2 regions of the Rhizobium sp. BE258 genome follow, and region 1 is predicted to be linked to the other one. Evidence: riboswitches for the same ligand, from Rfam matches in the RefSeq annotation. Region 1 holds a riboswitch; the other holds the start of a gene.
What was found. Region 1 has a riboswitch for FMN ahead of J2X43_RS24220 (DMT family transporter). Riboswitches for the same ligand answer to the same signal wherever they lie in the genome.

Region 2: linked by a shared signal. The riboswitch ahead of J2X43_RS04235 (6,7-dimethyl-8-ribityllumazine synthase) and the one ahead of J2X43_RS24220 (DMT family transporter) in region 1 are both predicted to bind FMN.

What each region holds. Positions count from the first base shown of each region.
Region 1 covers NZ_JAVDWL010000007.1:321,121-328,438, forward strand. The annotation lists gene lon (endopeptidase La) at 359-2,776, shown strand; gene hupB (DNA-binding protein HupB) at 2,981-3,256, shown strand; FMN riboswitch at 3,380-3,526, shown strand; gene J2X43_RS24220 (DMT family transporter) at 3,606-4,514, shown strand; gene J2X43_RS24225 (esterase-like activity of phytase family protein) at 4,598-6,808, shown strand; gene J2X43_RS24230 (aldo/keto reductase) at 7,107-7,318, opposite strand, start outside.
Region 2 covers NZ_JAVDWL010000001.1:907,908-915,225, forward strand. The annotation lists gene J2X43_RS04220 (DeoR/GlpR family DNA-binding transcription regulator) at 1-175, shown strand, start outside; gene J2X43_RS04225 (FGGY-family carbohydrate kinase) at 210-1,739, shown strand; gene J2X43_RS04230 (glycerol-3-phosphate dehydrogenase/oxidase) at 1,785-3,530, shown strand; gene J2X43_RS04235 (6,7-dimethyl-8-ribityllumazine synthase) at 3,577-4,053, opposite strand; FMN riboswitch at 4,166-4,309, opposite strand; gene J2X43_RS04240 (FAD-containing oxidoreductase) at 4,372-5,736, opposite strand; gene J2X43_RS04245 (DUF4126 family protein) at 5,733-6,194, opposite strand; gene J2X43_RS04250 (NAD(P)/FAD-dependent oxidoreductase) at 6,281-7,318, opposite strand, start outside.

The sequences.
Region 1 (7,318 bases):
CCCCTTTCTATTTTGTGAACCGGGAGCCCTCCTGTTAATTATTGCAGAAGAAGCTTGAAAACGCTGTTCCTGACGTTGCGGAATGCTGCGTCCCCGGCAATGATGGAATGATTCCGTAGCGTGTTTTCCGGCCCAGTATTTTAGTCGGTTCGGAATTGGTAAGCGCCACTACAGTTACGCGCGTCATAGTGTGGGCGTTCCTTTGTAATAAGTCTGTCACAAGCAGGGAGCGCGAGCGTTGGCGTGGCTTGAAAAGGGTAAGAAGAACCTCCACTTGTAACCCAAGTGAGAGTGCCGGCCGGGTCCCAAGCGGCCGCGCCAGAGAGCCCGGAAACGGGACGATGGAAAGGAATAAGAAATGACGAAGAAAACGTCTGTAGCGAGCAGTGTTGCCTATCCTGTTTTGCCCCTGCGCGACATCGTAGTCTTCCCACATATGATCGTGCCGCTGTTCGTCGGCCGCGAGAAGTCGATCCGTGCGCTTGAAGAAGTCATGGGCTCCGACAAGCAGATCATGCTCGTAACCCAGATCAACGCCAGCGACGACGATCCGGATCCGTCCGCGATCCACAATGTCGGCACCGTGGCCAATGTTCTGCAGTTGCTGAAGCTCCCCGATGGCACCGTCAAGGTTCTGGTCGAAGGCCGTGCGCGCGCCGAGATCGATGCCTATACGGCCCGCGAAGATTTCTACGAAGCCCTCGGCCATGTGCTCGAAGAGCCGCATGACGATCCGGTCGAACTGGAAGCGCTGTCGCGCTCCGTCGTCTCGGAATTCGAGAGCTACGTGAAGCTCAACAAGAAGATCTCTCCTGAAGTCGTTGGCGCCGCCAGCCAGATCGACGACTACTCGAAGCTTGCCGATACGGTCGCATCGCATCTGTCGATCAAGATCACCGAGAAGCAGGAGATGCTGGAAACCACCAGCGTCAAGGCTCGCCTCGAAAAGGCGCTCGGCTTCATGGAAGGTGAGATTTCGGTTCTCCAGGTCGAGAAGCGCATCCGCTCGCGCGTCAAGCGCCAGATGGAGAAGACCCAGCGCGAATACTATCTGAACGAACAGATGAAGGCGATCCAGAAGGAGCTTGGCGACGGCGAGGAAGGCCGCGACGAGATGGCCGAACTGGAAGAACGCATCTCCAAGACCAAGCTTTCCAAGGAAGCCAAGGAAAAGGCTGACGCCGAGCTGAAGAAGCTGCGCCAGATGAGCCCGATGTCGGCCGAAGCCACCGTCGTGCGCAATTATCTGGACTGGCTGCTCGGCATTCCCTGGGGCAAGAAGTCGAAGATCAAGTCCGATCTCAACAATGCCGAGAAGATCCTCGAAGCCGATCACTTCGGTCTCGACAAGGTCAAGGAACGCATCGTCGAATATCTGGCCGTCCAGGCGCGTGCCACCAAGATCAAGGGCCCGATCCTGTGCCTCGTCGGCCCTCCGGGCGTCGGCAAGACCTCGCTCGCCCAGTCGATCGCCAAGGCGACCGGCCGCGAATACGTGCGCATGGCGCTCGGCGGCGTTCGTGACGAAGCTGAAATCCGCGGTCACCGCCGCACCTATATCGGCTCGATGCCCGGCAAGGTCATCCAGTCGATGAAGAAGGCGAAGAAGTCCAACCCGCTCTTCCTGCTCGATGAAATCGACAAGATGGGCCAGGATTTCCGCGGCGATCCGTCTTCGGCTCTGCTCGAAGTGCTCGATCCGGCGCAGAACTCGACCTTCATGGACCACTACTTGGAAGTCGAATACGACCTTTCGGACGTGATGTTCATCACCACGGCGAACACGCTGAATATCCCTGCGCCCCTGATGGATCGCATGGAAGTCATCCGTATCGCCGGCTACACCGAAGACGAGAAGCGCGAAATCGCCAAGCGGCACCTGCTGCCGAAGGCCATCAAGGAACATGCACTGCAGCCGCAGGAATTCTCGGTCAGCGACGATGCCCTGATGGCGATCAGCCAGCAGTACACCCGCGAAGCCGGTGTTCGTAACTTCGAACGCGAACTGATGAAGCTCGCCCGCAAGGCGGTCACCGAGATCATCAAGGGCAAGACGAAGTCGGTCCATGTCACGGCTGAAAACATCGACACCTATCTGGGCGTCCCGCGCTTCCGCCATGGCGAAGCCGAACGCGAAGATCAGGTCGGTGTTGTCACCGGTCTCGCATGGACCGAGGTCGGCGGCGAACTGCTGACGATCGAAGGCGTGATGATGCCGGGCAAGGGCCGCATGACGGTCACCGGCAATCTGAAGGAAGTGATGAAGGAGTCGATTTCGGCTGCTGCATCTTACGTCCGCTCACGCGCCGTCGATTTCGGCATCGAGCCCCCGCGCTTCGACAAGTCGGACATTCACGTCCATGTGCCTGAGGGTGCGACACCGAAGGATGGCCCGTCGGCCGGCGTGGCGATGGCAACCGCGATCGTCTCGATCATGACCGGTATCCCGGTCGACAAGAATGTGGCGATGACGGGCGAAATCACCCTGCGCGGCCGTGTCCTGCCGATCGGCGGTCTGAAGGAAAAGCTGCTCGCAGCGCTTCGCGGCGGTATCAAGAAGGTGCTCATTCCGGAAGAGAACGCCAAGGATCTGGCGGAGATTCCGGATAACGTGAAGAACAACATGGAGATCATCCCGGTATCCCGCATGGGCGAGGTGATCAAGCATGCTCTGATCCGCAGACCGGAGCCGATCGAGTGGGATGGAACGGTTGAAACGCCGGTCATCGCAACGGTCGAAGGCCTTGACGACACAGGTGCTGGCATCGCTCATTGAGCGGCATTCGCCACATTTATGTCAAATTGCTGCAAATCCCCGAAAAGGCTGGCGTAAATCGCCAGCCTTTTTTGTGAAAACCTTATGGAGGTGCTTGCTTTTCCTTGATTTGCAGGGCTTTTGGGTTGCGGCGGGCCTGATGAAACCTATTCTGTGCCTGGCTTACAGATTGAGTCGTTTCAAACCATTGAAAGGGGTGGAAACATGAACAAGAATGAACTCGTGTCCGCAGTTGCTGAAAAAGCTGGCCTGACCAAGGCAGACGCTGCCTCTGCTGTCGACGCTGTTTTCGACGTTGTCCAGGGCGAACTGAAGAGCAAGGGTGACGTACGTCTCGCCGGCTTCGGCAGCTTCACCGTTTCTCATCGCGCTGCCACCAAGGGCCGCAATCCGTCCACCGGCGCTGAAGTCAATATTCCGGCTCGCAACGTGCCGAAGTTCACGCCCGGCAAGGGCCTGAAGGATGCCGTCAACGGCTAATCCGGTTTTGCTTGGCCGCCGGATAACGAGACCGGCAGGCGAAGTTTTGAAGGGTTCGGCGATAGCCGGACCCTTTTTGCATTTCGGACAGCTTGCAGGCGGAAGACCTTTGAACTACGGATCGGTTGTTCTCAGGGCGGGGTGAAAGTCCCCACCGGCGGTAAGGGTTTCGGCCCAAGCCCGCGAGCGCTTTGTCCCAAAGGGGCAGGGGTCAGCAGATCCGGTGCGATTCCGGAGCCGACGGTATAGTCCGGATGAAAGAGAATGATCGCGAGCCGTATGCGGGGCAGGGTCTGCCCGGCAGCCGTCCTGCGCTCATGCGTCCTGATTTGTGTTGGTCCCTTTCTGGATGAAAGACATGAATCAGACTTCCCTCAGCTTTTCCTCGTCGCGTGCGATGGCCGGTGCCGCCTTCATGGTGCTGGCGGGCATCGCCTTTTCCATTCTGAATGTCGTCACCCAATGGGTGACGATGAAGATGGGCTTTTCCGCTGCCTCTGCAGCCTTCTGGCAATATGCTTTCGCGCTGGTCTTCTCGCTGCCGTTTCTCAAGCGCACTGGTCTGTCGGCCATGCGCACCGCCTATCCCTGGCGCCATATCGTTCGCGTAGCGCTCGCCGCACTCGGCGTCGAGGCCTGGGTCTCCGGCCTCGCCACAGTGCCGATCTGGCAGGCGATCGCGCTGGTCATGACCTCGCCCTTCTTCATCATCCTCGGTGCCCGCCTGTTTCTCGGTGAGCGCGTTGGCCCGGCGCGCTGGGCAGCCACCGCCGCCGGTTTCGCCGGCGCGATGATCATCCTGCAGCCCTGGTCGGATGCCTTCACCTGGGCCGCCCTGCTGCCGATCCTCTCGGCGCTCTTCTGGGGCGCCTCGTCGCTGATCACCAAGAGCCTGACCGGCGTCGAGAAGCCCGAAACGATCACTGTCTGGCTGCTGGTGCTGCTGACACCGATCAATGGCGTGCTTGCCGCTGCCGCCGGCTTCGAGTTGCCTGAGGGGTTCACCCTCGCGCTCTTCGTCTTTGCAGGTCTGCTGACGGTCTTCGCGCAATATCTGTTGACGCTCGCCTATACGGTGGCGGATGCCGCCTACGTTCAGCCCTTCGACGACCTGAAGCTGCCGCTCAATGTGCTCGCGGGCTGGCTGTTCTTCGGTTATGCGCCGGCAGGTTATCTCTGGCTGGGTGCAGCGCTGATTTTGACGTCTTCGCTGTTCATCATGCGCAACGAGATCAGACGCGAGCGGGCAGGGGCTTGATGCAAAGCGGTGCAAAACGCATCGCCTGTCATCCCTCTGTCATCCGCTTCCCTCAAAACCCCCATGTTTCGATTTTTCGACGCATGGGGGATTTCATGACTATTTCATCGCGCAAGGCAGCGCTCGCTGCCGTGCTTCTGGCTTCTGTTGCCTTTCCGGCAGCCGCCGAGCCTGTTTTCAACCGCATCGCATCCTTTCCGGTCGCCTCGAACCTGCCGGAAGGCAAGGACAAGCTTTCGACGACCTCTGCCGAAATCATCACCGCTACCGATGACGGCAACACGCTTGTCTACAGCGACAGCCCGCTCGGCGCGATCGGCTTCGTCGATATCACCGACGCCAAGGCCCCGAAGGCTCTTGGCGCGCTGATGATGGACGGTGAACCGACGTCGGTCACTTCGACGGCTGGCAAGGCGCTCGTCGCCGTCAACACCAGCGAAAGCAAGGTGAAGCCGTCGGGTCGTCTGGCGATCGTCGATGTTGCCACCAAGAAGATCGAGAATACCTGCGACCTCGGCGGTCAGCCGGACTCGATCGCCCTCAACAAGGACAAGACGCTCGGCACCATCGCCATCGAGAACGAGCGTGACGAAGACGTCAACGACGGCAAGATTCCGCAGATGCCGGCAGGCGATCTGGTGATCTTCGAAGTCAAGGCTGGCGCCGTCGATTGCGGCACCATCAAGCACGTCACGCTGACGGGTCTCTCGGCTGTTGCGCCTGAGGATCCGGAGCCCGAATTCGTATCCTTCAACAGCCAGGACGAGATCGCCCTGACGTTGCAGGAAAACAACGAGATCGTCATCATCGACGGTAAGACCGGCACCGTGAAGACGCATTTCACCGCCGGCAGCACCGATCTCTCTGGTATCGACACCAAGAAGGACGGTCAGCTGAAGTTCACCGACGAAGCGAAGGGCGTCCTTCGCGAGCCCGACGCCGTCAAGTGGCTGGACGACAACCGTCTCGTCGTTGCCAACGAAGGCGACTATGAAGGCGGCTCGCGCGGCTTCACCATCTTCGACAAGACGGGCAAGGTCCTCTACGAATCGGGCGCCTCCTTCGAGCGCGCCGTTGCCCATCTCGGCCACTATCCCGAGGGACGCTCCTCCTCGAAGGGCGTCGAGCCTGAAGGTCTGGAGGCCGCCAAATTCGGCGACGACCAGCTGTTCTTCCTGCTCGCCGAGCGCGCTTCCGTCGTCGGCGTCTTCAAGGACACTGGCGCTGATCCGGAACTCCTGCAGATCCTGCCGTCGGGCGTTTCGCCTGAGGGCGCAGTCGCCATCCCGAGCCGCAACCTGTTTGCCACCGCCAACGAAGTCGATCTCGGCGAAGATGGCGGCCCGCGTTCGCACGTCATGATCTATGAGCGTGCCGAAGGCGAGAAGGCCTACCCGCAGATCGTTTCGGCGGAAAAGGACGGCAACCCGATCGGCTTTGCAGCTCTTTCCGGTCTTGCCGCTGTTCCTGAAAAGGCTGGCCAGCTCTTCGCCGTCTCCGACAGCGTCCTCGGCAACCAGCCGACGATTTACACGATCGACGCGACGAAGAAGCCCGCTCTCATCACTGACGCGCTGACAGTCAAGCGCGATGGTGCGGCTGCCCAGAAGCTCGACATTGAAGGCGTAGCCGTCGACGCCAAGGGCTGGTTCTGGCTGGCCTCCGAAGGCAACAGCGAGAAGCTCACGCCGCACGCTCTCTACCACGTCAACCCGAAGGGCGAGATCAAGGAAGAGATCGCCCTGCCGAAGGAATTGACTGATAACGAGATCCGCTACGGCTTCGAAGGCGTGACGATCGTCGGCTCCGGCGATGACGCAACGTTGTGGATGGCCGTTCAGCGCGAGTGGAAGGACGACAAGAAGGGCTTCGTCAAGCTCGTCTCCTACAATCCGAAGAGCAAGGAATGGGGCGCCGTTCGCTACCCGCTCGACAAGTCTGAAAACGGCTGGGTCGGTCTTTCGGAAATCTCCGCTCACGGCGACAGCGTCTACATCATCGAGCGCGACAACCTCGTCGGCGATGCTGCCAAGCTGAAGAAGCTCTACAAGGTCGCCATCTCCGACCTGAAGCCCGCCAAGCTCGGCGGCGAGCTGCCCGTTGTCAAGAAGACCGAAGCCCACGACTTCCTCGACGAGCTGAAGACGGCAACCAACGGCTACGTCCTCGACAAGCTTGAAGGCTTCGCCTTCGACGCCTCGGGCAGGCCCTACGCCGTCACCGATAACGACGGCGTCAGCGACTCCTCCGGCGAGACCCTGTTCTTCCCGGTCAACCTGGTCGGCACGAACTGAGCTGGCAACAGCTGGATGAGATTGGGAAGGCCGGGCGCAAGCCCGGCCTTCTGTTGTTTGGGCTGACGCATGCGCAGCGAGCGCGAAGACGGCGATTGCCACAAACTCCCTCATCTCTGTGCTCGTCACAGAGATCCAGCTGGCCCAAGTCCTTGGGCCGAAGGGACTCCTCTCGCCGCGCAGACGCGCGTCGGCTGGATTCCTGTGACGAGCACAGGAATGAGGGAGGAAGATGGAGTGCCAAACAAAAACGGCCGGGCAATAACCCGGCCGTCTCTCATTCCAATATACTCAAACCCTACCAGCGATGATGCACATGCGGCGCGATCAGCCGCTCGTAGATCTCGCGGGTCGCCGCCATGACGTCGTGGGAGAGCGGCGCGAGGCTGGCAGCCGCTGCGTTGGCCTTGGCCTGTTCGCCATTGCGGGCGCCTGGGATGACCACGGTGACCGCCTCATGCATCAGAATCCAGCGCAGTGCGAAGGCTGCCATCGTGGCGCCCTCGGGCA
Region 2 (7,318 bases), on a different contig from region 1:
CATCCTGCTTGCCGATCACACCAAGTTCGAACGGCGGGCACTCCATAGTTTCGCAGCACTGGACGAGTTCGACGTCGTCATCGTCGACGACAAGACCGACGCCGTGCACATCGACCGCATGCGGTCCAAGGATATCAACGTGGTGGTCGCCAAGAGCGCCGGAGGGCGCTTGTAACCCGGCCACCGGTTGCTGATAGTGAGGAAGGCGAATGCCGAGTCTGCTCGGGATCGATAGTGGCCTGACGGTCACCAAGGCCGTCATTTTCGACATTGACGGCACGCCGCTCGCAGTCAGCAGGCGCCGCGTCACGCAGTTCATTCCCAAGGCGCGCCATATCGAGCGCGACATGGGCGAATTGTGGAGCGCGACGGCCGATGCTATCCGCGAGGCGATCGCGCTCAGCAAGCGCCCCGCAAGCGATATCCAGGGTATAGCCGCCACCGCGCATGGCGACGGTATCTATCTGCTCGACGGGGATCAGCAGCCGCTCGGCCGCGCCATCCTGTCGCTCGACAGCCGGGCAGGCCCAATCGTCAACGAATGGACGGACAGTGATGTCGCCGAGCGCGCCATCGAACTGACCGGCCAGATCCCGCACGTCTCCGCACCCTCGGCGCTGCTCGCCTGGATCCGCGAAATGGAGCCCGAGCGCTACAAGCGCATCGGCCATTTCATCAGCTGCAAGGACTGGCTGCGTTTCTGCCTGACAGGCATCATCGGCACCGATCGCACCGAGGCCAGCACCTCTTTCACCGACGTGAAGACACAGGATTACAGCCAGGATGCGCTGCGGCTCTTCGGTTTGCAGAAGCTCGTTCACGCCTTGCCGCCGGCTTCACGTTCCGACCAGATCGTCGGCCGGGTGACGCGCGAGGCCGCAAATCTGACCGGCCTCACCGAAGGCACGCCCGTCATGGCGGGTCTGCATGATGTCACCGCCTCGGCGCTCGGAGCCGGGGGATATGGCAAAGGCGTCGTCGCCATCATCGCCGGCACCTACTCGATCAACGAGACGCTATCGTCCGAACCGCGCGTCGACAGGCGCTGGTTCTGCCGCAACGGCATTGCGCCCGGCATCTGGAACAGCATGTCGATCTCGCCGGCATCGACGGCGAATTACGACTGGTTTCTCGACAAGCTCTGCGCCGCCGAGCGGGCTGAGGGCGAGACGAGCGGCCGCTCTGTTCATGCCCTGCTTGGCCCGGAGATCGATGCGGCATTCAAGCGGCCCTCGACCGCGCTGTTCCATCCCTATCTCTTCGGCTCGCCCTATGGCGCGGAGGCGAGCGCCGGGTTCTTTGGGCTCGGCGGCTGGCATGATCGCGGCGACATGCTGCGGGCCGTGCTTGAGGGTATTGCCTTCAATCACCGTATCCATGTCGATGCTCTGCGCGACGGGTTCTCATTCGACCGGGCGCGTCTGGCGGGCGGCATCTCGCGCAATCCCGCTGTCGTGCAGATGTTTGCCGATATCCTCGGCATGCCGGTCACCGTGACCGAAACCGACGAAGCAGCGGCCTGGGGCGCGGCGCTCTGCGCCGGGTCTGGTGCCGGGATCTATGCCGATCCGCAGAGCGATCCACGCGATACCGAAAGCATCGAGAAAACCTGCCAGCCGGACCCGGCACGCAGCGCCGACTATGAGACGCGCTACCAGCTGTTTCGCGAAATCGCCGATGCCATGACGCCGCTCTGGCCGAAGATCGCGGCGCTGGCGCCCGATCAGGCCGTGAACTGAAATGAATGATGCCTGCTGCGGCGGGCGATTTAGGACGATGACATCATGACAGCCGATCTGCAGCAGCGCTTCTCCGATCTCGGCGGGGGCGACATCGACGTCCTCATCATCGGCGCGGGCATTAACGGCGCCGGGTTGTTTCGCGATCTCTCGGTGCAGGGCGTCAATTGCTTGATCGTCGACAAGGCGGATTTCGGTTCCGGTACGAGCGCTGCGCCCTCGCGGCTCATCCATGGCGGGCTGAAATATCTCGAGACCGGCGAATTCGGCCTCGTGGCGCAATCGACGCTGGAGCGCAATCTCCTGCTCAAGAACGCCCCGCATTGCGTCGAGCCGCTGCCGACCTTTATCCCGGTCTTTTCCTGGACGCGCGGCATCTGGGCGGCGATCCGCACACTCTTCGGCTCCAAGACGGCACCGCGCAGCCGCGGTGCGGTGCTGATCAAGATCGGCCTGCGGCTCTACGACTTCTTCGGCTCGCGCGATCGGGTGATGCCGAAACACCGGCTGATCCTGAAGAAGCAGGCCCGCAAGGAAATGCCGCATGTGACCCCAGCGATCGTCGCCGGCGGCATCTATTATGACGCCAAGATCAGCCGGCCGGAGCGGCTGGTCTATGAACTCGTGCGCGATGGCCTCGATGCCAATCCGAAAAGTCTGGCTGCCAATTTCACCACGATGGAAACGGTCTCAGGCGGATCGCTGACATTCCGGCAGGCCGATGGCCGCGAGTTCGCGGTGAAGCCGAAGCTGGTCGTCAACGCCGCCGGTCCCTGGATCGATCATGTCAACGCCGCACTCGGCGCCCCCTCGAAGATGATCGGCGGCACCAAGGGATCGCATATCCTGCTCGATCATCCTGAACTGGTACGCAGCCTGAACGGCCACATGATCTATTTCGAAGCCGACGATGGCCGCATCTGCCTGGTCTACAGCTATCTCGGCCTGGCGCTGGTCGGCTCGACCGATATTCCAGCCGATAATCCAGATGACGTTCGCTGCGAGGAACCGGAAACCGACTATTTCCTCGAGAGCGTCCGTTCGCTGCTGCCGACGCTGCGCTTCGACCGCGATCAGATCGTTTACAGCTATAGCGGCATCCGTCCGCTCCCGGCATCGGATGCGACGGCACCCGGGCTCATCAGCCGGGACCATTCCGCGCCGGTAAAGGAACCCAAGGGCAACCGCCCGTTCCCGATCGTCTCACTGGTCGGCGGCAAGTGGACGACATTCCGCGGGTTCGCCGAGGAGGTTGCCGATACCGTTCTCTCGCGCCTACAGCGGAACCGCAATGAATCGACCCGCTACCTTGCAATCGGCGGCGGCAAGGGCTTTCCCGCCGATGGCGAGAAGCGCGGTCACTGGATCAAGGATCTGGCAGCGAAGGCAAGCATAACGATCGAGCGGGCCGACGAATTGCTGGGCCGGTACGGCACGACGGCCGCGGCGATCCTCGCATCCGCTTCGGTACATTCCGACGATACGAGACTGACCGGCGCGCCGCAGCACAGCTTCAAGGAAATCGACTGGATCACTCGCAACGAACTCGTCGTTCATCTCGCCGATATCGTGCTACGCCGCACGACGCTGGCGATCGAGGGGCGCCTGACGATCGAGGGGTTGCGGGAAATCGCCGGCATCGCCGCCGCAGCTTTGGGCTGGGACGCGGCGCGTGCCGAGCGCGAAATCGCCGACGTCACCGGTCAGCTCAGCCGTTTTCACGGCCAGGTGCTGACAAGCACTGCACCGGCTGCGGAACGCGGCAAGGCGCACCGTTTTACGGCGAAGTGATCAATGCGCCGGGCTGATTTCCCGGCGCATTGTCCTGTCCTACCGATCAGAGTGCAGCGACGGCGAGATTGCTGCGGGCCTCAAGGATGGCGCGGCAGGCATTGGCCGCTTCCTGGCCCTTGATGACGAAGTGGTTCATGAAGAACTCGATATGCGCTTCGCTTTCCTGGAAGTGGTGCGGCGTCAGCACCGCAGACAGCACCGGCACATTGGTATCGAGCTGTACGCGCATCAGGCCATCGAGAACCGTTCCGGCGACGAAGTCGTGCCGGTAGATGCCGCCGTCGACGACGAAGGCGCAGCCGAGGATTGCCGCATATTTGCCCGTCCGGGCCAGTGTCTGCGCATGGAGCGGGATTTCAAGCGCGCCCGGCACGTCGAAAATCTCGACCTCTGCCGCGTTGGCGCCCTGCGCCTTCCATGTCGAGATAAAGGAATTCACGCATTGATCGACGATACCGGCGTGCCAGCGGGCACGCACGATGGCGATCCGGTGACCCTGTGGTTTGGTTGCGATTGTCATGTCTCTGCCTTTCAAGGGTGCCATCTCTGGCTGTTGCTTCGAGCCGCCGCGGCGGCCCAATTCTCCCTTGGGCGAACAGCATCAGTCACCTCTCCCTGGAGAGGTTCTGCCTGCATGCTCTCTTCCATCCGGACTATACCGTCGGCTCCGGCATCTCACCGGATCTGCTGACCTTCCATTGCTGGAAGCGCTCGCGGGCTCCGGGCGTAAACCCGATACCGCCGGTGGGGAATTGCACCCCGCCCTGAGAACAGTGCGAGGTAAATCCAAAATCGGAAAGAATGCAAGTCCGGAAGCGGCGTCAGATGGCCTGTCTGATCAAACCGGCTTGAGATCGCCGATGATGGTCGGAATGAGTTCCGAGACCGTCGGATGGATTGGCACCGACCATTGCAGCACCGGATAGCGGGTTCCGGCATTCATCGCATCGATGATACCGTGGATCGCCTCGTCGCCCTCGATGCCCAGGAAGGCGGCGCCGAGGATTTCCTTGGTCTCCGCATCGGCGACGATCTTCATGAAGCCCTTGGTCTCGCCGCGTTCGTTAGCGCGGCCGACCCGGCTCATCGGCCGTTTGGAGACCATGACCTTGCGGCCCGAGGCGCGGGCCTGCTTCTCGGTGATGCCGGCGCGGCCGAGCGGCGGGTCGATATAGAGCGCGTAGGCCGGAATGCGGCTGGAGACCTTGCGGTCGCCGCCATCCAGCAGGTTGGCGGCGGCGATCTCGAAGTCGTTATAGGATGTATGCGTGAACGCGCCATGGCCGTTGCAGTCACCGAGCGCATAGATGCCGTCGACATTGGTCATCAGCCGGTCATCGACGGTGATGAAGCCGCGCTTGTCGGTCGCGACGCCAGCCGCTTCGAGGCTGAGATCGCCGGTATTCGGCGTGCGGCCGGTGGCGACGAGCACATGGCTTGCCTGGATATCCGGCTTGCCGGAAATCGAGACAGCGACACCGTCAGCCGCGTTCGCGAAAGCGATGTTCTCCGCGCCGGTGTGAACCGTGATGCCTTCGGAAACGATGATCTCCTCGATCGCATCCGAAACATCCTCGTCCTCGCGGGAGGCGAGCTTCGGGCCGCGTTCGATAACCGTCACCTCGGCGCCGAAGCGGCGGTACATCTGCGCGAATTCAAGGCCGATATAGCTGCCGCCGATCACCACGAGATGGCGGGGCAGGGTGTCGAGCTGGATGATCGAGGTGCTGGTGAGGTAATCGATATCGGCAAGGCCGGGAAAATCAGGAATGGCCGGGCGGGCGCCGACATTCAGGAAGATCAACGGTGCGGTCAGCGTCTCGCCGTTCACCTCAACGGTCTTCTGGCCGGCGAATTTCGCATGGCCGTAGATGACCTCCATGGTCTTCATGCCCGAGAACCAGCCGATCAGGCCGTTGCGGGCGTTCATGGTCACCGTCTCGGCGCGTTTGCGCACCGTCTTCATGTCGATCTCGATCGCGCCCGAAATCCTGACACCGTAGTCGCCGCCGGTCCGGGCCACATGGGCGGCGCGAGCGCTGGCGACCAGCGTTTTCGTCGGCATGCAGCCTGCATTGACGCAAGTGCCGCCGAGATACTTGCGCTCGATCAGCGCCACCTTCATGCCCTTCTCGGCCATGCGGGCGGCGAGAAAGGGGCCTGCCTGACCGGCCCCGATGAAGATGGCGTCATAGGTCTTCATGCGACAGCCGATACGATCAGGAGCGCGCCGACGATGGCGATCGCGTCCTCGATGAGGGCGGCGGGCGTATCCTTGCCGAAAGCGGCTGCGAGCTTGCCGCGGACGGCAGCCCCGCCGAGCGTCCCAACGATGGCGCCAACCACACCGGCGATCAGGCCAGCCACCAGCGAGCCGCCGGATGCGCCGATCGTGGCGCCTGTCAACGCACCCATGATGATGCGGGCGCCGAACTGCATCGGCACCTTGCGGCTGGGCGTTGTCGGCAGCTGGTCAGTGATCAGCTCAACGGCGGCCAGCACCGTGAAGATCCACGGCGTCCATTTGTAACCCATGAAGGCAAGCGGCGTCTGCGACACGTCGAACCAGCCGAGGGCTGCCCCCCAGGCGACTGCGGCCGGTGCGGTCATGGCCCGAAGGCCGGCAATGATCCCGATCAAAAATGCAAGAAATAGAAGCATGCGAGGGGTCCCCTTCCTCTGCGAATGCCGAAACGGCACGGCCAGCGTGGCACAAAGCTCTACCGGTTGCAATTGGGGGTGCGGCTCTACCGGCCGAGCGCCTGCAGCGCTTCTTCGGCGGCCCGAAGCCCGCTTTCGTAGGCTCCATGCGCGGTCGAAAAATCTGTGCGGTTGGTCGCTTCGCCGGCGAAGAAGATCCGGTTGTCGAACGGCCTTGCCAGAGCCTGACGCGCCGCCGCATGGCCGGGCAGGGCATGACTGTAGCCACCGCGGATCGAGGGGGTGTTGGTCCACTCGGACGCCGCAAGCGGGCGAAGTTCCCTGTGAATGCAGGAGCCGAACAGGGCCGAAAGCTCCTCCATCGCACGCGGGAAAGCCGCTTGCGGGTTTTCGGCCACGGCGCGGGCGCCGCTTCCGCCGAGGAAGACCTCGATGACGGGCTTGCCGAACGGACGGATATAATAGCTTGCCGTCTTCGGATCGCGGGGATTGCCGATCACGTGGCTTTCGTCATCGAAACTGTGGCCGCCGGTGATTTCGAAATAGAGCTTTTCGTTGTTGCCGAGCGGCAGCTTGGCTGCGGCCTCGCACCATGGGTCGAGCGATGACGGCATGCGGATGACGCCGCCGGCGAGCACATTGGTGGAGATGGTGACGATCACTACTCGCGGTCTGACGGTGCCGCGCTCCGTCTGCAGCATCACGCGACTGCCATCGACAGAAATCGACTGGATGGGCGTTGCGATATGCAGTTCGGCCGAGGCCGGCATGGTGGCTGCGACAAGCGCACCGTAGCCTGTCTCGAGACGCCAGTTGTTTTCCGTCGAGGCCTCGTCATAGGCGGCATAATCCTCCGCGGAGATGCGCTCCAGCTCGTCGCCGCTGATATAGCCGCTCAGCGCCTGAAGATAGGCAAGCCAGGGCTCGCCCGGCTCGACAGCGTCGATGGCACAGTCGCTTGGCGGTGGCGCCTCGGCAACGCGCTCGGCCCAGCGGCCAAAGGCAGCGCGGGCGGCATCGCGCTCGGCGCGCGGAAAACCGAAATCGCGATCCTGCCGATGCCAGGCGCTCGGTTTTCGGTCGACCGTTACGCCCGCTTCTTCGGCAATTCGGGTCCACGGATT